DNA from 4 places in the Streptomyces sp. NPDC058683 genome. Region 3 is predicted to be linked to each of the others. Evidence: riboswitches for the same ligand, from Rfam matches in the RefSeq annotation. Region 3 holds a riboswitch; each other region holds the start of a gene.
The links. A riboswitch is a leader RNA that binds a small molecule or an ion and turns the genes downstream of it on or off. The one in region 3 is predicted to bind cyclic di-AMP.
Positions count from the first base shown of each region.

Region 1: another riboswitch for cyclic di-AMP. It lies ahead of ACFWXC_RS24210 (NlpC/P60 family protein); the one in region 3 lies ahead of ACFWXC_RS48195 (transglycosylase family protein).
Region 2: another riboswitch for cyclic di-AMP. It lies ahead of ACFWXC_RS10810 (M23 family metallopeptidase); the one in region 3 lies ahead of ACFWXC_RS48195 (transglycosylase family protein).
Region 4: another riboswitch for cyclic di-AMP. It lies ahead of ACFWXC_RS07985 (peptidoglycan DD-metalloendopeptidase family protein); the one in region 3 lies ahead of ACFWXC_RS48195 (transglycosylase family protein).

Region 1 covers NZ_JBHXSK010000021.1:172,817-177,671, forward strand. Annotated here, with positions in the region: gene ACFWXC_RS24205 (DUF1996 domain-containing protein) at 1-1,393, opposite strand, end outside; cyclic di-AMP (ydaO/yuaA leader) riboswitch at 1,791-1,965, shown strand; gene ACFWXC_RS24210 (NlpC/P60 family protein) at 1,974-4,019, shown strand; gene ACFWXC_RS24215 (NAD-dependent epimerase/dehydratase family protein) at 4,036-4,855, opposite strand, start outside.
Region 2 covers NZ_JBHXSK010000008.1:97,556-102,410, forward strand. Annotated here, with positions in the region: gene ACFWXC_RS10800 (HPr family phosphocarrier protein) at 111-392, shown strand; gene ACFWXC_RS10805 (GntR family transcriptional regulator) at 687-1,382, opposite strand; gene ACFWXC_RS10810 (M23 family metallopeptidase) at 1,669-2,424, opposite strand; cyclic di-AMP (ydaO/yuaA leader) riboswitch at 2,437-2,600, opposite strand; gene ACFWXC_RS10815 (M16 family metallopeptidase) at 2,791-4,179, opposite strand; gene ACFWXC_RS10820 (M16 family metallopeptidase) at 4,176-4,855, opposite strand, start outside.
Region 3 covers NZ_JBHXSK010000074.1:37,372-42,226, reverse strand. Annotated here, with positions in the region: gene eno (phosphopyruvate hydratase) at 25-1,311, opposite strand; gene ACFWXC_RS48195 (transglycosylase family protein) at 1,722-2,405, opposite strand; cyclic di-AMP (ydaO/yuaA leader) riboswitch at 2,409-2,580, opposite strand; gene ACFWXC_RS48190 (transglycosylase family protein) at 2,780-3,784, opposite strand; gene ACFWXC_RS48185 (cytochrome P450) at 4,027-4,855, opposite strand, start outside.
Region 4 covers NZ_JBHXSK010000005.1:271,935-276,789, forward strand. Annotated here, with positions in the region: gene ACFWXC_RS07980 (alpha-galactosidase) at 1-2,060, shown strand, start outside; cyclic di-AMP (ydaO/yuaA leader) riboswitch at 2,369-2,529, shown strand; gene ACFWXC_RS07985 (peptidoglycan DD-metalloendopeptidase family protein) at 2,534-3,493, shown strand; gene ACFWXC_RS07990 (SGNH/GDSL hydrolase family protein) at 3,733-4,518, shown strand; gene ACFWXC_RS07995 (TetR/AcrR family transcriptional regulator) at 4,564-4,855, opposite strand, start outside.

The sequences.
Region 1 (4,855 bases), on a different contig from region 3:
AGTTGATGCAGTCGACCATCTTCCGCATCAGGCCCTCGTCGAAGACGTTGATGAAGTCGCCGTGGTCGGTGACCGGCTTGTGCAGCTGCTCGGGGAACGAGTCCACCGAGAACAGCGGGACCGTACGGCCGCCGTCCTGGAGGCTCGGCGCGTCGACGTCGTAGACGATGCGCTGCACCAGCTGCGGAATCGCCTGGAAACCGGCCGCGCAGCTGCCGTCGGCCGCGGCGAACGCCACATGGGTGCGGTGGTTGGCGCTGTCGATGTTCCGGCCGTCCCAGCAGCTCTGGAACTTGAACGTGCGTACGACGTCACTGCCCGAGGGGCAGAGCGGGTACTTGTCCTTGAGCTGCCGGTCCTCGAAACCGGTGCAGCTCCAGGAGGCGTTGGCGTTGGCCGGGCCGTTGACGAAGGCCTTGGCGTCACCGGTGATGATGCGCAGCAGCCGCGGCATCTCGGTGACCTTGGAGGTCGGGTTGCCCTCGAAGGTCAGCGTGACCTCCTTCGCCGTCACGATCTGCCCGGCGTTGCCCTCGGTGCCGCCGCCCGGCTTGTCGGCGTCCCGCTCCTGCTTGCCGTTCTGCAGCCGCAGCACGGGCCAGTAGTACGTGGACTTGTCGCCCTGGTCCGCACAGCTCGTGTCGGCGTTCGCGAGGTCGTCGTCGCTGGCGAAGGCGTTGTTGGACTGGTTGCCGATGTAGTCGTGGAAGTGGTGGGCGCCGTTGGAGACACCGGGCGCCACGATCACGTTGTCCGAGTTGAACAGGCCGTTCGCGTTGACGCCGCAGCTGGAGGCGAAGGTGCCCGTGGAGCCGCCGGACTGCTCGGACGGGGTCGTGACATTGGGCTGGACGGTGGTGATGTCGGCGTAGTCGGCGGCGACGGGGCCGTTCCCGCCCTGGCCGCCGATACCGGCACCGGCACCGGCACTTGCGCTCTGGCTCGGCGCGGCGCTGTCCTGCGGCGCCGTCGACTGACCGGCGCCCTGGTCGGAGGAGCGCAGGGTGCAGGCGGCGAGGTCGTCGAGGCCCTGGGGGCGGTCGCCCTCGCGGTCGATGGCGTCGGCGATGCGCTGGAGGGATTCGGACCGCTTCTCCTTCAACGGATCCAGGATCGTCTGGTCGGCGAGACCGGGGTTCTGCTGGATCGCCGCGGCCGACTCCTTGAGCTGCTGGTAGGCGGCCGCGATCTGCTGGTCCAGCTGCGCGAGTTCGCCGTCGACGTCGGCCCGGGCCGCGTCGGGCACGTCCGTCAGCCGGCTGCCGACGTCGGGGCAGTAGACGGTGGGCGCGGACAGCACCTGGGCGTTGGCGGTCTGCCCGGCCTGGTCCGAACCGCCTTCGGTGGCCGAGGCATAGACGTTCACCGCGACCAGTACTCCGCCGCCGAGCATCAGGGCGACCGCTGCGAAGGTCGCGCGTTGTGCGCCGGTCGGGCGTCTGCGCCTGTTGGGTCTCAAGGTCGTTCCCCTGCGTGTCGTGGTCGGCCGGACATGGAAATCCCTCGCCCTATACGCGGCGTGGCGCCACCGTGTTCAACGGTCCCGGAAATTCACGGTGACCTCACAGGTAGCGGACTCCTCAGGCAGCCGACGGCACAGCTCCGACGGCCGCACGACGGCGACCGGGGTACGGGCGAAATGCCGTCCCGCACGGCCGGATCTCGAACGCTACGACGAACATCACAATTACGTATCGGACATTACGCACTTCAACCTTCACACGAGTGACACAAGTTGGCTAAGTTGACGGGCAAGCCGTTCGGCTCCCCCCGGCGAATCCCGTCGGGCCGCGCGGCCTCCGCCTAATCCGGTGCCCAACGGGGCGTTCCGGAGCCGGGGACCCAACCGAACCACTGGGGTGAATCGGTCAACTGCCCTTAGGGGCAAGGACCGTAGGGCATGCCTTCCGGATCGACCCGCCCGAACCCGACAGCTAACTCGGTAGGCGGAGCACGGAAGGAGCACGACCCCCATGGCGTCCGAAAGCCGTGACGAGGTTCGACAGCGAATCGACAGCCTCTACGACCAGGCCGAGAACGCCACCGGGAACTACAACGCCACACGCGCGATGAACGGGGGCTCGCGGTCCCGCGGTGTCCCGCTGTTCAAGCGGCCCCGACGTGACGACCCGGGCCTCGACAGCATCGCCCGCGAGTGGTTCGACGGCGCGCGATCGCGACTGGGGCCGAGCGTCCCGGCGGCGCTGCCCTCCGACCGGCAGCCCGCCCGGCCCGGCCCGCGGCGGCCGGTCAGCGCCATGGCCGCCGACCTGCTCGGCCAGCTGGAGGGCTCCGGCCCGTCCCGGCCGGAGCTGCCCGCGGGGTCGTCCGCTAAGAGCGACATCGAGGTCGTCCGTGAGCTGCCGGAACGCCCGAAGCTGGAACTGACGGCAGGGTCCCCCGCGGCGCTGCCCCCGGGACCGTCCAGCGCGCCCAAGGCGCTGCCCCCCGCCGCGCCGCAGCGTGCCACCCCGGGCACGTCCAAGACCAAGAGCCAGCTGAAGATCGCCAAGGCGCGCGAGGTGCTGTCCCAGCGCACCGGGCAGCGCGCGATCGCGGCACTCGAACCGGCCGCGCCGGCCCCGCAGCCGGCCCAGGCCCCTTGGCCCACGCCCGAGGCCCAGGTCCCGGCGCAGCAGTGGCCCGCCCCCGACGGCATGCCCGGCCAGTACGGCGACACCGGCTCCTTCCGCACCGACGCCCTGACCGGTACGGGCGCCTTCCCCGCGATTTCCGCGACGGACACGGGCGCCATCCCGACGGTGCCCGCGACGGACACCGGCTCCTTCCGCGTCATGACCCCGGGTGCCGCCCAGCCCATGTCCCCGGCGGACACGGGTGGCTTCCGCATCATGACCCCGGGCGCCACAAGCAGCTTCCCGGCCGTGACCGCCATGGACGCGGGTCCCATGCCGCCCGCGAGCCCCGGCGACACCGGTTCCTTCCGGGTCATGACCCCGGGCGCCACCGGTACGTTCCCGATGCCGGCCGACACCGGCGCCTTCCCGACCGCGGCCCCGACGAACACGGGTGCCTTCCCGACCGCGGCCCCCACGAACACCGGTGCCTTCCCGACCGCCGCGCCCGTCCCGGGCCCGATGGACACCGGTTCCTTCCCCGGTATGGCGCCCGCCGCGACCGCCGCGTACGTCAGCGCACCCCCGGTCGCCGCGGAGACCGCCTATCCCGAGACCGCCTATCCCGCCGCCGCGTACGCCATGCCGGCCCCCGCCGCCATGCCGTCGGCCGACTTCGGCACCGGCGCCTTCCCCGGCGCGCCCGCCGCCGGCATGGGCGCCTACGCCACCGGAGCGCAGCCCGCGGCCGCCGCCTACGCCACCGCCCCGGCGATGCCCGCGCCCCAGGCGCCGATGCCCACGGCAGTGATACCCACGGTGGTGACGGACCCTCCGTGGGCGATGATGGCGTCCCCCGCGGCGACGATCGCGCCCCCCATGGCGATGGCCGCCGCCGCCCCGGTCGCCCCGGCCCCGCTCCCCACCGCCCCTGTCCCGACCGCACCCCCGGTGGTCACCGCGCCCGTCCCGACCGCGCCCCCCGTGGTCACCGCCCCGCTTCCCACCGCGCCCCCGGCCGCCTATGCGTCCGGCGCCGTCACCGACACCGGCTCCTTCCTCGTGCCCGGTGCCGCGGCCGAGCCCGGCAAGGCGATGAAGGCGCTGGCGTTCGCCCGGGCGCAGATCGGGCGGCCCTGTGTCTGGGGGGCCACCGGTCCGGAGTCGTACGACTGCTCCAGCCTCACCCAGGCCGCCTGGCGCGCCGCCGGGGTGTCGCTGCCGCGCAGCGCACCGGACCAGACCTTCGCCGGCACCCCGCTGACACTGGCCGCCATCGAGCCGGGTGACCTGGTCTTCTTCTTCGACAACGACAGCCACGTCGGGGTCTACGCGGGCAACGGCATGATGATCCACGCGCCGAGCCCGGGGGCGTCCATCCGCGAGGAGTCGATCTACAACGCCGGGGAGTCGGCGATCCACCGGGTGGTCCGCCCGGCCTGAGACCCTGCCGTCGGGGTCAGCCCCTCCGCCGCCGCGTGCGCCAGCTCTCGTGGTGGTCCAGGAGGGTCTCCTCGACGGGCCGGTAGGTGAGGCCCAGTTCGTGGATGCCCCGGCTGTTGTCGACGCGGAAGCGGATGCCGAGGTGCTTGCGTATGTAGTCCTGGGTGAGGCCGAAGGACGGGCCGAGGATCCGTACCGGCCAGTGCGGGAGCGCGGTGCGCGGCAGACGCGGATCCCGGGGATGGCGGGTGCGGATGATCCGGGACATCTCGTGGAAGGACGTCATCGTCTCGTTGGCCACGATGTAACGGCCGCCCGCCGCCGGGTTCTCCGCCGCCGCGATGTGCGCGTCGGCCACATCGCGGACGTCCGCGGTGGTGAAGCTGAAGTCCGGGGCGCCGTAGCAGAAGTAGCCCTTGAACAGCTCGTCCAGCAGGAACAGGCTGCCGGACTCGGAGGCGGGCGTGAGCGAAGGGCCCAGAATCAGGCCGGGGTTGACGGAGACCATGCGCCAGCGGTCCTGGGCGGCCTCGGCGTCCCAGGCGGCTCGTTCGGCGACCGTCTTGGCGTAGTGGTAGGGATTGCCGGCCACCGTGCTGGTGGTGTTGAAGTACTTCTCCGTCAGGATCTCGCCGGCCATCTCTCGGACGTCGGAGTAGTCGCCGAAGATCGCCCCCACGGTGGAGGTGAAGACCAGGGTCGCCACGTCCGGGGTACGGTCCACGCTCGCGAGCACGTTGCGGGTGCCGAGCAACGCCGGGTCCACCACGTCCCGTTGACCGTCCTTGATCCGCTCCGGCATCAGGAACGGGGAGGCCACGTGGAAGACGGTCGCA
Region 2 (4,855 bases), on a different contig from region 3:
CGAGGCCGCGGTCCGACGACACACCCGGAAGGGCTCACGTCCGCTCCGGGCATGCTTCACCGTATGGGAAACTGGTCTAGACAACCCTGAACACCGAAGGGCAGCATCACATGGCTGAGCGCCGCGTCAACGTCGGCTGGGCCGAGGGTCTCCACGCCCGCCCCGCTTCCATCTTCGTCCGAGCCGCCACGGCCACAGGCGTCCCGGTGACGATCGCCAAGGCCGGGGGCAACCCCGTCAACGCGGCCTCCATGCTGGCTGTCCTTGGCCTGGGCGCCAAGGGCGGCGAGGAGATCGTCCTCGCCTCCGACGCCGAGGGCGCGGACGCCGCCCTCGACCGCCTGGCCAAGCTGGTCGCCGAGGGTCTCGAGGAGCTCCCCGAGACCGTCTGAGCGCCACAGCGCCCGCACGACCGAGGCCGCGCCGCCCCTCCGAGGGCGGCGCGGCCTCCGCCGTTCCCGCCGTCGTTCCTTCCGCCGTGACCTCTTTCGGGCCGGTCTTCTTGAAGGGCCACCCTTTATACCGGGCCGGACTTTGCGGCGGGCATAGTTAATTCCCCATCGGGCACGCCGATGACGCGCCATCGGAAATTCCGGGCGCGCGCGAAATATGGGCGACGAAGACCGACAGAGGGCGACGGAAATACCGCTCCACCGAATAACACCTCTTTGTATACGGCGCCTGTGTTAATGCCGCAGGCCCGACATGTTTACGGGATGTTGCGAAGTCCTCACACCGTTCGCCCGGTCCGTGCCACCGGAAAAGCGCAACCGGTGGGAGACCGCGGACCGCTCGGTGTGCAGCGCGGTGATCGCCCGCGCGCGTTCGCTGTCGCCGCGCGTCACCGCGTCCACGATGGCGCCGTGCTCGGCCCAGGACTCCACGGGGTTGGCGGGCGCGTCGACGGCGTACATCCAGGCGATCTTGTGCCGCAGCTGGGTGAGCGTCGAGGTCAGGGCGTGGCTGCCGGTGGCCTGGGCGAGCGTCTCGTGGAACCAGCCGCCCAGGGAGCGCAGGTCCTCGCTGCCGCCCCTGCGGGCCCGTTCCTGGCCCAGCCTGACGAGTCCGCGCAGCACCTTAAGGTGGGCCTCGGTACGGCGCTGGGCGGCCCGGGAGGCGCCGAGCGGCTCCAGGAGCAGGCGCATCTCCAGCAGGTCGGCGGCCTCCTGCTCGGTCGGTTCCGCGACGCACGCGCCCGCGTGCCGGCGCGTCACCACGAAGCCCTCGGCCTCCAGGGTGCGCAGGGCCTCGCGGACGGGGACGCGCGAGACGCCGTAGCGACGGGCCAGGAGTTCCTCGGTGAGCCGGCTGCCGCGCTCGTAGACACCCGCGACGATGTCGTCCCGGATCGCCGTGCATACCGAGTGCGCCGGAATACGCATGTCCGACCTCCGCCTTAATCCCCGTGAAACGCCGCCGAGTGACGTCCGTTCCGTGACTCTATTGCAATGAGCGGGAATTTCCGACGGCGGCCCTGAATCCATGCATATTTTTTGGACACCGGGGTCACGAAAACGACGAAAGCCCCGGCTCGGGGAGCCGGGGCTTCGGGGCTGTCTGCCCTGTGGCGTCACATGTTCATCGCCGTGGTCGCGTGGGTGGAGATATGCGCTGCGCGCGCGGGGCGTGCGCGCGGTACCGCGCGCCGGGCGTGCGCGCCGTGGTCGGTCAGACGTTCACGCCGTGCTTGCGGAGGTAGGCGACCGGGTCGACGTCCGAGCCGTACTCCGGGGTCGTACGGGCCTCGAAGTGGAGGTGGGGGCCGGTCACGTTGCCGGTCGCGCCGGAGAGGCCGATCTGCTGGCCCGGGGTGACCTTCTGGCCCACCGAGACACCGATCGACGACAGGTGGCCGTACTGGGTGTACATGCCGTCGGCCATCTTGATGACGATCTGGTTGCCGTAGGACCCGCCCCAGCCGGTGGAGACGACCGTGCCGGTGCCGACCGCGTGCACCACCGTGCCGGTGGCGGCGTGGAAGTCGATGCCGGTGTGGGCGCCGGAGGACCACAGGGAGCCGCCGGTCTTGTAGCCGGTGGAGACGTACGAGTCGGAGATCGGGACGACGAAGGCGTTGAGGCGCTTGCGCTCGGCCTCCCGCGCGACGCGTGCCGCGGCCTCGTGCTCCTTCTTGGCCTTCGCCGCGGCCTTCTTGCGCGCGGCCTCCTCGGCCGCCTTGCGCTCGGCGGCGGCCGTCTGCGCGGTGGCCTGGGCGTCGATCTGGTCGGCGACCGAGTCGCTGACGGTGATGACCGGGGTGAGGCCGGTCTGCTCGACGGAGTTCTCGGCGGCGAGCGCCGGGGCGGCCGAGACGGTGCCGATGACACCCGTGGTGGTGAGGGCCGCGATGCCGGCGGCCTGCGCGCTGGTGCGCTTCACCCGGCCGGGACGACGGTGCTTCCCGGAGGCGCACATGAACGCCATGTAGAGGCTGTTCCTTTCCTTCCCTCTCGCCTACCGGGTTAGCTGACGGGTTCGGAGCAGGAAGGTCTCCTACGGGCCCCCTCGCGGCTCGCGCGGGCGCCCGATTCACCCCAGGGACTGCGTGGGTCCCCGGCTCCCCTGGCTCGCGCCGTACGGGGACTCGGCGATGACTGTCCGGTGCCGCGGGTGCGGCGCAATGCCTGGCGGACAGCCCGGAAGAACCTACGAGGACGTTCTCCTAATCCTCAAACGGAACGCGGATTTTGTCGCGCATCCCACAGGGCAGACAGGCAACCTCCGCCCCAATTCGGACATTTCAGAGCCCTGGTGACCGGAGGGTCACCAGGGCTCTGCGCGCGCGTGCCGCTACTCCGCGGCGACGACCGTCACTTCGCCGATGGCGAGGGCCTCGACGGGCTCCTTGATCTGCGCCGCGTCGCCGACGAGGACGGTGACCAGGTGGTCGACCGGGAAGGCGTTCACGACCGCCGCGGTGGCCTCCACGGTGCCTGTGGCGGCCAGTTGCCGGTAGAGCGTGGCCTGGAAGTCGTCGGGCAGATGCTGCTCGACCTGGTCGGCCAGGGTGCCGGCGACGGCGGCCGCCGTCTCGTACTTGAGCGGCGCCACGCCGACGAGGTTCTGCACGGCGACGTCGCGCTCGGCGTCCGTGAGGCCCCCGGAGGCGAGGGTGCGCAGCACCGTCCACAGGTCCTGGAGCGCCGGGCCGGTGTTCGGGGTGTCCACGGAGCCGCTGATGGCGAGCATCGCGGCGCCGCTGCCGTCGGGGGCGGACCGCAGGACCTGCCCGAAGGCGCGGACGCCGTAGGTGTAGCCCTTCTCCTCGCGCAGGACGCGGTCCAGGCGCGAGGTGAGGGTGCCGCCCAGGCAGTAGGTGCCGAGCACCTGGGCGGGCCAGACGCGGTCGTGCCGGTCGGCGCCGACGCGGCCGATGAGCAGCTGCGTCTGGACGGCTCCGGGGCGGTCCACGATGACGACGCGGCCGGTGTCGTCGGCGGAGACCGGGGGCACCGGCCGGGGCTGGGCGGTGGAACCGCGCCAGGCGCCCAGGGTCTCGCCGAGCAGCTCGTCCAGGTCGATGCCGGTCAGGTCGCCGACGACGACCGCGGTGGCGGTGGCGGGCCGCACATGCCGGTCGTAGAACGCGCGTACGGCGGCCGCGTCGATCTTCTCTACGGTGTCCTCGGTGCCCTGGCGCGGACGGGACATCCGCGCGGCCGACGGGAAGAGCTCCTTGTAGAGCTGCTTGGCGGCCCGGCGGCTGGGGTTGGCCAGCTCGTGCGGGATCTCGTCGAGGCGGTTGCGGACCAGCCGCTCGACCTCGCTGTCGGCGAAGGCGGGTGCCCTGAGCGCGTCGGAGAGCAGCCCGAGCCCCTTGCCCAGGCGGGAGGCCGGGACTTCCAGGCTGAGCCGGACGCCGGGATGGTCGGCGTGTGCGTCGAGGGTGGCGCCGGCCCGCTCCAGCTCGGCGGCGTACTCCTCGGCGGAGTGCTTGTCGGTGCCCTCGGAGAAGGCGCGCGCCATGATCGTGGCTACGCCGTCCAGGCCGGCCGGCTCGGCGTCCAGGGGCGCGTCGAGGAGCACCTCGACGGCGACGACCTGCTGGCCGGGGCGGTGGCAGCGCAGCACGGTCAGGCCGTTGTCCAGGGTGCCGCGCTCGGGCGCCGGGAAGGCCCAGGGCCGGGCCTCGCCCGCGTGGGGCTGAGGGTGGAATTCCATGGTGGCGAGCTCGGTCACTTGGCCGTCTCCTCGTCGTCGTGCTCGGCGGTGGCGGCCTCGACCGTGGCCTCGGCCTCGGGGTCCTCGGGTACGTCGGCGTCCGCGACCGTCTCCGGGGACTTGGGCTCGTAGACGAGTACCGCGCGGTTGTCCGGCCGCAGCCGGGCCTTGGCGACCTCCTGGACCTCTTGCGGGGTCACCGAGAGGACGCGCTGGACGGCGGTCAGGGCGAGCTGCGGGTCACCGAACAGGACGGCGAACCGGCACAGTTCGTCCGCGCGGCCCGCCACGGTGCCCAGCCGGTCCAGCCACTCGCGCTCCAACTGGGCCTGGGCGCGCTCCATCTCCTCGGGCGTGGGGCCCTCCTCGGCGAACCGGGCGAGCTCCTCGTCGATGGCGGTCTCGATGACCGGCACCTCGACGTCACCGGAGGTCTTCACGTCCAGCCAGCCCAGGGAGGGCGCACCGGCGAGTCGCAGCAGGCCGAAGCCGGCGGCGACGGCCGTACGGTCGCGCCGTACGAGGCGGTTGTAGAGGCGGGAGGACTCGCCGCCGCCGAGGACGGTGAGGGCCAGGTCGGCCGCGTCGGACACGCGCGTGCCGTCCTCCGGGAGCCGGTAGGCGGCCATCAACGCGCGCGCGGGCACCTCCTCCACGACGACCTCGCGCAGCTGCCCGCCCATGATGTCGGGCA
Region 3 (4,855 bases):
AACGGGTCAGCGGCCCCTGGCGGGTCAGCCCTTGAAGCGCGGGAAGGCGCTGCGGCCGGCGTACACCGCGGCGTCGTCGAGGATCTCCTCGATGCGCAGCAGCTGGTTGTACTTGGCGACGCGCTCGGAGCGGGCCGGGGCGCCGGTCTTGATCTGGCCGCAGTTGGTGGCGACGGCGAGGTCGGCGATGGTGACGTCCTCGGTCTCACCGGAGCGGTGCGACATCATGCACTTGAAGCCGTTGCGCTGGGCCAGCTCGACGGCGTCCAGGGTCTCGGTGAGCGAGCCGATCTGGTTCACCTTGACGAGCAGGGCGTTGGCGGCGCCGTCCTCGATGCCGCGGGCCAGGCGCTCCGGGTTGGTGACGAACAGGTCGTCGCCGACGATCTGGACCTTGTCGCCCAGCTTGTCGGTGAGGACCTTCCAGCCGGCCCAGTCGTCCTCGAACAGCGGGTCCTCGATGGAGACCAGCGGGTACGCGGCGACGAGCTCCTCGTAGTACTCGGTCATCTCGGCGGCCGAGCGGGACTTGCCCTCGAACTCGTACTTGCCGTCCTTGTAGAACTCGGACGCGGCGACGTCGAGCGCCAGGGCGATCTGCTCACCGGGGACGTAACCGGCCTGCTTGATCGCCTCCAGGATGAGGTCGAGCGCGGCGCGGTTGGACTCCAGGTTCGGGGCGAAGCCGCCCTCGTCGCCGAGGCCGGTGGACAGGCCCTTCGACTTCAGGACCTTCTTGAGGGTGTGGTAGACCTCGGCACCCCAGCGCAGCGCCTCGGAGAAGGACTCCGCGCCGATCGGGGCGATCATGAACTCCTGGATGTCCACGTTGGAGTCCGCGTGCGAGCCGCCGTTGAGGATGTTCATCATCGGCACCGGCAGCAGGTGCGCGTTGGGGCCGCCCAGGTAGCGGAAGAGGGGGAGGTCGCTGGCCTCGGAGGCGGCGTGGGCGACGGCGAGGGAGACGCCGAGGATGGCGTTGGCGCCGAGCGAGCCCTTGTTGTCGGTGGCGTCCAGGTCGAACATGGCCTGGTCGATCAGGCGCTGCTCGGTGGCGTCGTAGCCGACCAGCTCCGGGCCGATCTGCTCGATCACGGCGAGGACGGCCTTCTCGACACCCTTGCCGAGGTAGCGGTTGGGGTCGCCGTCACGGAGCTCGATGGCCTCGAAGGCACCGGTGGAGGCGCCGGACGGGACGGCGGCACGACCCGTGCTGCCGTCGTCGAGGCCGACCTCGACCTCGACCGTGGGGTTGCCTCGGGAGTCCAGGATTTCCCGGGCTACGACGACGTCGATGGACGGCACGAGCATCTCCTTCTTGGGATGTGACGCTGGTTGTGCGGGCGCACGCGGGCCTCGTCGGCCCTTGCTCAGCCTTGCGACTAGAGCCTAACCGTCCCGGGGCCGTCGGCCGGCACGACCGACCGACCCTTGGACACACAGACGGTACTCATTGTTCACGTGCGGAACAAAGGGGGTCCCGATGAAGAACGGAAGAAGAGCGGGTCACGAAGAAGACCGCGAGGGGGCCGCGGGAGGACGGCAAAGAGAAACCCCGCCCCGGTGCGTACGGGGGAGAACGCACCGGGGCGGGGGCCCGTGGGGGACGGGGGTGGCCCTCACGTGGTCCTCACTATGAGGACCACGGCTGTGTGGGCGCTGTGGTTCAGCTGGGCGCCGCGTACTACTTCGTAGGACTTCGGGAGCGGCCCGTCGTCGTCCTACTTCAGGTGCAGCTGCTGGCCCGGGAAGATGAAGTCGGCGTCGTCGACGATGCCCTTGTTCAGCTTGAACAGCGCCTGCCAGCCGCCCTTGACCTTGTGCTTCTCGGCGATCGAGCTGAGCGTGTCGCCCTTGACGACCTTGTACTCGCCGTCGCCCTTCTTGACCTTCTCGCCGGTCGGGGTGGTGACGGTCTTCTTGGCGGCCGGACGCTCGGCGGAGCGGGAGGCGGCCTGCGTGTCGGTCGTACGGCTGCTGGTGCTGCCGCTCGACGAGGAGCTGGAGGAGCCGGCGCTGCTGCCGGTGTAGGCGGCGCCGGACAGGCCCGTGCCGCAGACCGGCCAGGCACCCTTGCCCTGCGCGCCGAGGACCTTCTCGGCGATCTCGATCTGCTGCGCCTTGGTGGCCTGGTTGGCCTGCGCGGCGTACTGGGTGCCGCCGTACGCGGCCCAGGTGGAGGCGGAGAACTGCAGACCGCCGTAGTAGCCGTTGCCGGTGTTGATGGCCCAGTTGCCGCCGGACTCGCACTGGGCGACGGCGTCCCACTCGGAGGCGGTGGCGGCGGAAGCGGTGCCGGAGGCCATCAGCGGTGCGGCGATGGCGACCCCGGTGACACCGGCGAGCGCGGCGACGCGGGTGGCCTTGGACGGACGACGGTGCTTGCCCTTGCCGGAAAACAGCATGGTGGATCCCCTCACCGACGCCTGCGAGGTGAGCTGTCGGGTTCGGGCCGGTTGAGTTGCCCGGCCACGCACCTCACGGTGCGCGGCTTCACCCCGAGCCGGACACGGCAGCCTCAACTACCGGTCCCGGCACTTACCTTGGGTCCCCCGCTCCTGCCTACGGCGCTTGACGCGACGACTGTTCCCGGGTGGCCGCTGGCAGGACTCGGCGTTGCGACGGCCGGGGCTCGTGGTGACGAGCGGCCTTGACCGTAAACAGGCGATCAGGTGAATTTCAAAGATGATCAGGGCTTCTGAGACTCATCCCACACTTTCACCAAAACGGACATTTAACTTCGAAGTAGGGCGGTCCGCGGCGCCAACTCCCGCTACTTTTAGTCCGTTTCGCTGCTGAGTTTCAGGGTCTGACCGGGGGCGATGTCGTTCGGGTCGGCGCCGATGTCCGCCTTGTTGGCGGCATAGAGCGCGCGCCATCCGCCGTCGAGGTCAAGGGAGTCGGCGATGGAGGCGAGGGTGTCGCCGTCCCGGACGGTGTAGGTGCCGGCATCCCGGGAGGCGTGACGGCCGGAAGAAGTCACACTCTGACCGTTTGTCACGCTTTCGTCCGCCGAGCCGCCACGGTGCTTGCCGCCGCTGCCGACGGCCCCCGTGTCGACCAGATCCCAAGAGCTGCCCGTCTGCCAGGAATTGTCCGAGTCGTCGGCTTCGGGCACGACGGGGTTCTCGCTCGCCTTCGAGGCGCTTGAACCCTTGGAGCCCGACTTGTCCGCCTTGGTGGAGTCGGCGGGGGTGCCCGTACCGGAGTCGTCGCTCGCGCTCGGGGACGGGGTGGCGGAGCCGGAGTCCGTGGTGCCCGAGGTGTCCGACGAGCCGGAATCCGATGAACCGGATGAATCCGAAGAACCAGATGAAGAGGGCGAATCCGACAGCCCGGAGGACGAGTCGGAGGAGCCGGACGTGTCGTCCGATCCGTCGAGGCCCGTGTCGACGTTCACCGAGGCGTCGTCCGAGGAGAGTCCGGCGAGCAGGGCGCAGGTCCGCCAGGGCTTGGTGCCCTGGTCGGCGAGGATCTTCTCGGCGACGGCGATCTGCTGCGAACGGCTCGCCTGGTCCGGCGTACTGGCGTACTTCTGGCCGCCGTACTGGTCCCAGTCCTCCTGGGACATCTGCAGGCCGCCGTAGTAGCCGGTGCCGGTGTCCATGCTCCAGGAGCCGCCGCTCTCGCACTCGGCCACCCTGTCCCAGGTGTTGCCGTCGGCCGCGTTGGCGCTCGCCGCGCCGAGGAGCGGGATGGCGATGGCCGAGCCGGTCACGCCGGCCGCGACGAGGAGAGCCGGAGCCTGGCGGGGGCGACGGTGACGACCGTTCCCGGAGAGCATGCGGAAACCTTTCGAGCGACAGCGGTGACCGGCGCGACGGGTCCCGCTGGGGCGCCGCACTGATGGGTGAACGTATAGGCAGACGATCACTTGTCACAAGTTAATGCCGCGCAGATCACGTGAAGATCACAGACTTGAACGTCGGTCATCTTCGCCGGTGGAGGGCCGTGCGGGGCGCCGGCGGGGAGGGCCGGGCAGGCGTCAGCGGGTGTCGGTGGGGGCCGTGCGGGTGCCGGTGGGGCTCATCGGCCATCAGGGGTGAACTGCACGGGGAGCGTGCGCAGTCCGCGCATGATGAGGCCGCCGCGCCAGCGCAACTCGCTCTCCGGCACCGCGAGTCGCAGGTCAGGGAGGCGGGTGAGGAGCGTGGCGAGCGCGGTCTGCCCCTCCAGGCGGGCGAGCGGGGCGCCGAGGCAGTAGTGGATGCCGTGGCCGTAGCCGAGATGCTGGTTGTCCCGCCGTGCCAGGTCGAGTGTGTCCGGCGCGTCGAACCGCTCCGGGTCCCGGTCCGCGGCGGCGAGTACGACCAGGACCGGGTCGCCGGGTGCGATGCGCTGCCCGCCGATGCCGAGCGGCTCGGTGGCGAACCGCCAGGTGGCCAGCTCCACCGGACCGTCGTAGCGCAGGAGTTCCTCCACGCCGGTCTCCAGCAGCCCGCGCTCGCCGGCGGCCAGGGAGTCCTGGAGGCGACGGCGCTGCTCCGGGTGGGTGAGCAGGGCGTACGTCCCGTTCCCGATGAGGTTGACCGTCGTCTCGAAGCCGGCGAACAGCAGGATGAAGGCCATGGCGGCGGCCTCGTTCTCGGTGAGGTGCTCGCCGTGGTCGGAGGCGCGGATGAGCCCGGAGATGAGGTCCTCGCCGGGGGCCGGCTCGGCGGACAGCGCCTCCCGCTTCCGGTGGATCAGCTCGGCCAGATATCCGCGCATCTTCTTCACGGACCGCGCGACCCCGCCCCGCGGCCCGCCGCCGTGCCGGATCATCATCCCGGCCCAGTCCCGGAAGTCGTCCTGGTCCTCGCGCGGGACGCCCAGCAGGTCGCAGATGGCGTAGATGGGCAGCGGGAAGGCGAAC
Region 4 (4,855 bases), on a different contig from region 3:
TGTCGGGCCCGGGCAGCAGCTATGCGCTGCACCTCACGGAGGGCGACGAACTGCTCCACCTGCACTGGGGCCCGAAAATCGGGCTCGCCGACGCCGAGGAGCTCAGCACCCGGGCGCTGCCCGGCTACTGGGCGTTCGAGTCCCCGCTGGACGGCCGCGAGGAGTACCCCGTCGAGGGCGGCCCCCGCTTCGTCCGCCCCGCGCTGTCCGTGCGCACCGAGGAGCGCCGCGGCACCGAGTGGACCTTCGAGTCGTACGAGACGGACGGCGGCGCCGGGGATGCCGCGGCCGGCGAGGAGCTGCGGCTGCGCTTCCGGGACGACGGGATCCTCATCACCCTGCACTACCGGATGCGCGGCGACGTCGTCGAGCGCTGGGTGACCGTCGACAACCACGGGGACGCGCGCGTGGAGCTGCTGCGGGCCGACCCCGCCGCCTGGACGCTCCCCGACCGCGAGGGCTGGCGGCTCTCCCAGCTGCACGGCCGCTGGGCCGCCGAGTCCCGCCTCACCAGCGCGCCTCTCACCTACGGCGAGAAGGTGATCGGCAGCCGCCGCGGCCACACCAGCCACCAGCACCTGCCCTGGGTCGCCCTCGACACCGACGCCACCGAGGAGCGCGGCGAGGTCTGGGGCTGTGCCCTCGGCTGGTCCGGCTCCTGGCGGATCGCCGTCGCCCAACTCCCCGACGCGCGCGTGCAGATCACCGGCGGCGCCGGCTACGACGACTCGGGCCTGCTGATGCTGGCCGAGGGCGAGTCGTACACCAGCCCGGTCTTCGCGGGCCTGTGGACCGACGGCGGCTTCGGCGGGGCGAGCCGCGCCTGGCACGCCTACCAGCGGGCGTACGTCATCCCGGACGCCGAGCAGGACCGGCCGGTGCTGTTCAACTCCTGGGAGGCCACCACCTTCGACATCTCCGAGGAGCAGCAGGCCACCCTCGCCCGGCGGGCCGCCGCGATCGGTGTCGAGCTGTTCGTGGTCGACGACGGCTGGTTCGGCGCCCGCACCAGCGACCGCGCGGGCCTCGGCGACTGGACGCCCAACCCGGACCGCTTCCCCAAGGGACTCAAGCCCCTCGCGGACTACGTGCACGCCCTCGGCATGCAGTTCGGCATCTGGGTCGAGCCCGAGATGGTCAACGCGGACAGCGACCTGTACCGCGCACACCCCGACTGGGTGCAGTACCAGCAGGGACGAAAGCGGACGGAACTGCGCAATCAGCTCGTTCTCAACCTCGCCCGCGAGGACGTCCAGGAGTACCTCTGGGAGCAGCTGGACACCCTTCTGTCCAGCGCCCCGATCGACTACGTCAAGTGGGACTTCAACCGCTGCTTCACGGACGCGGGCTGGCCCGGCGAGCCGTACCCGCAGCGGCTGTGGGTCGACCACGTCCGTGGGCTCTACGCCCTGCTCGACCGGATCCGGGCGGCCCACCCGGGCGTCGCCATCGAGTCCTGCTCCGGCGGTGGCGGCCGGATCGACCTCGGCATCATGAGCCGCACCGACGAGGTGTGGACCTCCGACAACACCGACCCGCTGGACCGGCTCGCCATCCAGCACGGCTTCAGCCAGATCCACCCGGCCCGGGTGATGTCCGCCTGGGTCACCGACAGCCCGAACCACCAGCTCAACGGCCGGGTCAGCAGCCTGCGTTTCCGCTTCGTCAGCTCTATGGCCGGGGCGCTCGGGGTCGGCGGCGACCTCTCGCAGTGGACCGAGGAGGAGCTCGCCGAGGCCGGCCGCTGGGTGGAGCTCTACAAGGACATCCGGCCCCTGGTGCAGCGCGGCGACCAGTTCCGGCTGCGGCCGCCGACCGGCGGGCTCAGCGCCGTGCAGTACACGCTCGGCGACGAGACCGTGGTCCTCGCCTGGCTCCAGGCGCAGAGCTACGGCGAGCCGATGCCGGCGCTCCGCTTGCAGGGCCTCGACCCGGCGGCGTCGTACGAATGCCGCGAAACGGGCGAAGTGCATCGAGGTGCCGTTCTGCTGCACCACGGGCTGCGCACCGAGCTGCGCGGCGACCTGGATGCGACGGTTCTCCGGCTGCGTCGCATCTGAGCCTTCTGACCGATTTGGTGCCTTCATTGCAACTCGGTGCGGAATAAGGGGACGTGGCGTGACGTGCGTGAGGAGCGTCATATTCGTGACCGTCCGTCGCGCGTCATGTTCACGTAATTCCCCTGCTTTTCAAGGGGATCAGGAAAGCGCGGAAGGGTGGAATTCACGGAGGGTGACCGGGGATTCCCGTAACGGATCAAGCGAAACTCGGACAGAGGGAATATGCCGCTTGTTTACGCGCGCCCTACTCGCTTACGTTCGCCACGCATCCGGACGGAACGCCGAATCCTGCCGCCGCCCGGAGTCCCCACACACACTCACCCGTGCCTGGCAGGAGCGGGGGACCCACCAGGTATGACCGCCTGTTCCGGTTCCCGGGACGGCTAGGGGTGTAGCCACGCCTTCCCGCGTGGCCGGGCAGCTCCAGCCCGAACCCGACAGCTCACCTCGCAGGCGCCGGAGAGGAATGCGTCATGCCCGCGAAGGGTAAGCACCGCCGCCCCAAGTCCCAGCGTTTCACCCGTTCGATGGCCGTCGCCGGAACTGGTGGCGCCGCGCTGGCTCTGCCGCTCATGGGGGCCACCGGCGCCCACGCGGCCACCTCGCAGTCCGTTTCCGAAAAGGCCACCCAGTCGCTGTCGACCGTCGAGAAGACGGCTGTGCGAAAGGCCGCCGCTCAGCAGTCCGCCGTTCAGGATTCCGGCACCGGTGATTCCGCGCGCCGCGTCTACACGGTGGTGCCCGGCGACTATCTCTCGAAGATCGCCCGCGAGCACGACGTCAAGGGCGGCTGGCACCGGCTCTACGCCGACAACCGGCAGGCCGTCGGCGACAACCCCTCGCTGATCCACCCCGGCCTCAAGCTCACGCTCGGCGGCCGCCACGCCGCGACGACGGACACCCCGAGCTCGGACTCCCGGTCCGGGACGCGGTCCCACGCGCGGTCCGACTCGCAGTCCTCCGCCCCCTCCTCGTCGCCCTCGGACACGGCCTCCTCCTCGGACGCGCCGACGACGACCGCCTCCGGTTTCACCCTCCCGGTCACCGGTGGCACCATCGGCACCGGCTACCACGTGGCCGGCAGCATGTGGTCCAGCGGCTACCACACCGGCGTCGACTTCGTCGTCCCGACCGGCACCCCGGTCAAGGCCGTCGGCGAAGGCACGGTCGTCACGGCGGGCTGGGGCGGTGCCTACGGCAACCAGGTCGTCATCAGGCTCGCCGACGGCTACTACGCGCAGTACGGCCACCTCTCCGCGCTCTCCGTCTCGGTCGGCCAGACCGTGACCGCGGGCCAGCAGGTCGGCCTCTCCGGTGCCACCGGCAACGTGACCGGCCCGCACCTCCACTTCGAGATCCGGACCACCCCCGACTACGGCTCGGACATCGACCCCGTCGGCTACCTCCGCTCGAAGGGCGTCGCCGTCGGCTGACCCGGTACGCCCACTGATCTGACACGCACTCCGAAGGCCGGACCCCCGATCCCCGGGTCCGGCCTTCGGGCGATCGACGCTTCAACGCCACTGCTCAGAGGCTTATTCCTGGCTTGGCCGAGTATTTACAAGTGTCTTATCTCACCGCTAGTCAACCCCTTATTACGGTCGCGTAGGTCACAGTTGAAGGTGAATCATGGTCCGACGTGGCAGACGATTCGAAGAGTGACAATGCATCAGTGATCGGGTCGTACGTGGCGGTGGGGGACAGCTTCACCGAGGGCGTCGGCGACCCCGGCCCCGACGGGGCGTTCGTCGGCTGGGCGGACCGGTTCGCGGTACTGCTGTCGGACCGGCAGCCCGAGGGCGACTTCGAGTACACCAACCTCGCGGTGCGCGGGAAGCTGCTCGACCAGGTCGTGGCGGACCAGGTGCCGCAGGCCCTGGAACTCGCCCCGGACCTGGTCTCCTTCTGCGCCGGCGGCAACGACATCATCCGCCCCGGCACCGACCCCGACGAGGTGGCCGAGCGGTTCGAGCGGGCCGTGGCCCAACTGACCGAGGCCGTCGGCACGGTTCTGGTGACCACCGGGTTCGACACCCGGGGCGTGCCCGTCCTCAAGCATCTGCGCGGCAAGATCGCCACCTACAACGGCCATGTCCGGGCCGTCGCCGACCGGTACGGCTGCCCGGTCCTCGACCTCTGGTCCCTGAAGACCGTGCAGGACCGGCGGGCCTGGGACGGCGACCGGCTGCACCTGTCTCCCGAGGGGCACACGCGCGTGGCGCTGCGGGCCGGTCAGGTGCTCGGCGTCGAGGTGCCGGCCGACCCGGACCAGCCGTGGCCGCCACTGCCGCCCCGCGGCACCCTGGAGGTCCGCCGCGACGACGTGCACTGGGCCCGTGAGTACCTGGTGCCGTGGATCGGACGACGGCTGCGCGGCGAGTCGTCGGGCGACCACGTGACGGCCAAGGGGGCGCTCTCCCCGGACGACATCAAGATGCGGATCGCTTCCGTGGCTTGAGGGCGGCAAGAACGCGTAAGGGGCGGCACCCTGGCGAGCCGCCCCTTACTGCTCCTCGGGAAGCCCCAGTTCGCGCGCCAGCGCCTCGTCGACCCACTCCTGCGCCCGGGAGCGCGACAGGGCGCCCGGGTACGAGGTGAGCTGGACCGCGAGCCCGTCGAGCAGGGCGGTCAGCCGCAGCGCCGCGGCCGTGGGGTCGGGGCACCGGAACTCGCCCGCGGCCACCCCTTCGGCGATGACCTCCGCGATCGCCGCCTTCCACTGCTGGTCCAGCCTCTTGGTGACCTCCCGCAGGGCGGGCTCGCGCAGCGCCACCGCCCAGCCCTCGATCCACAGC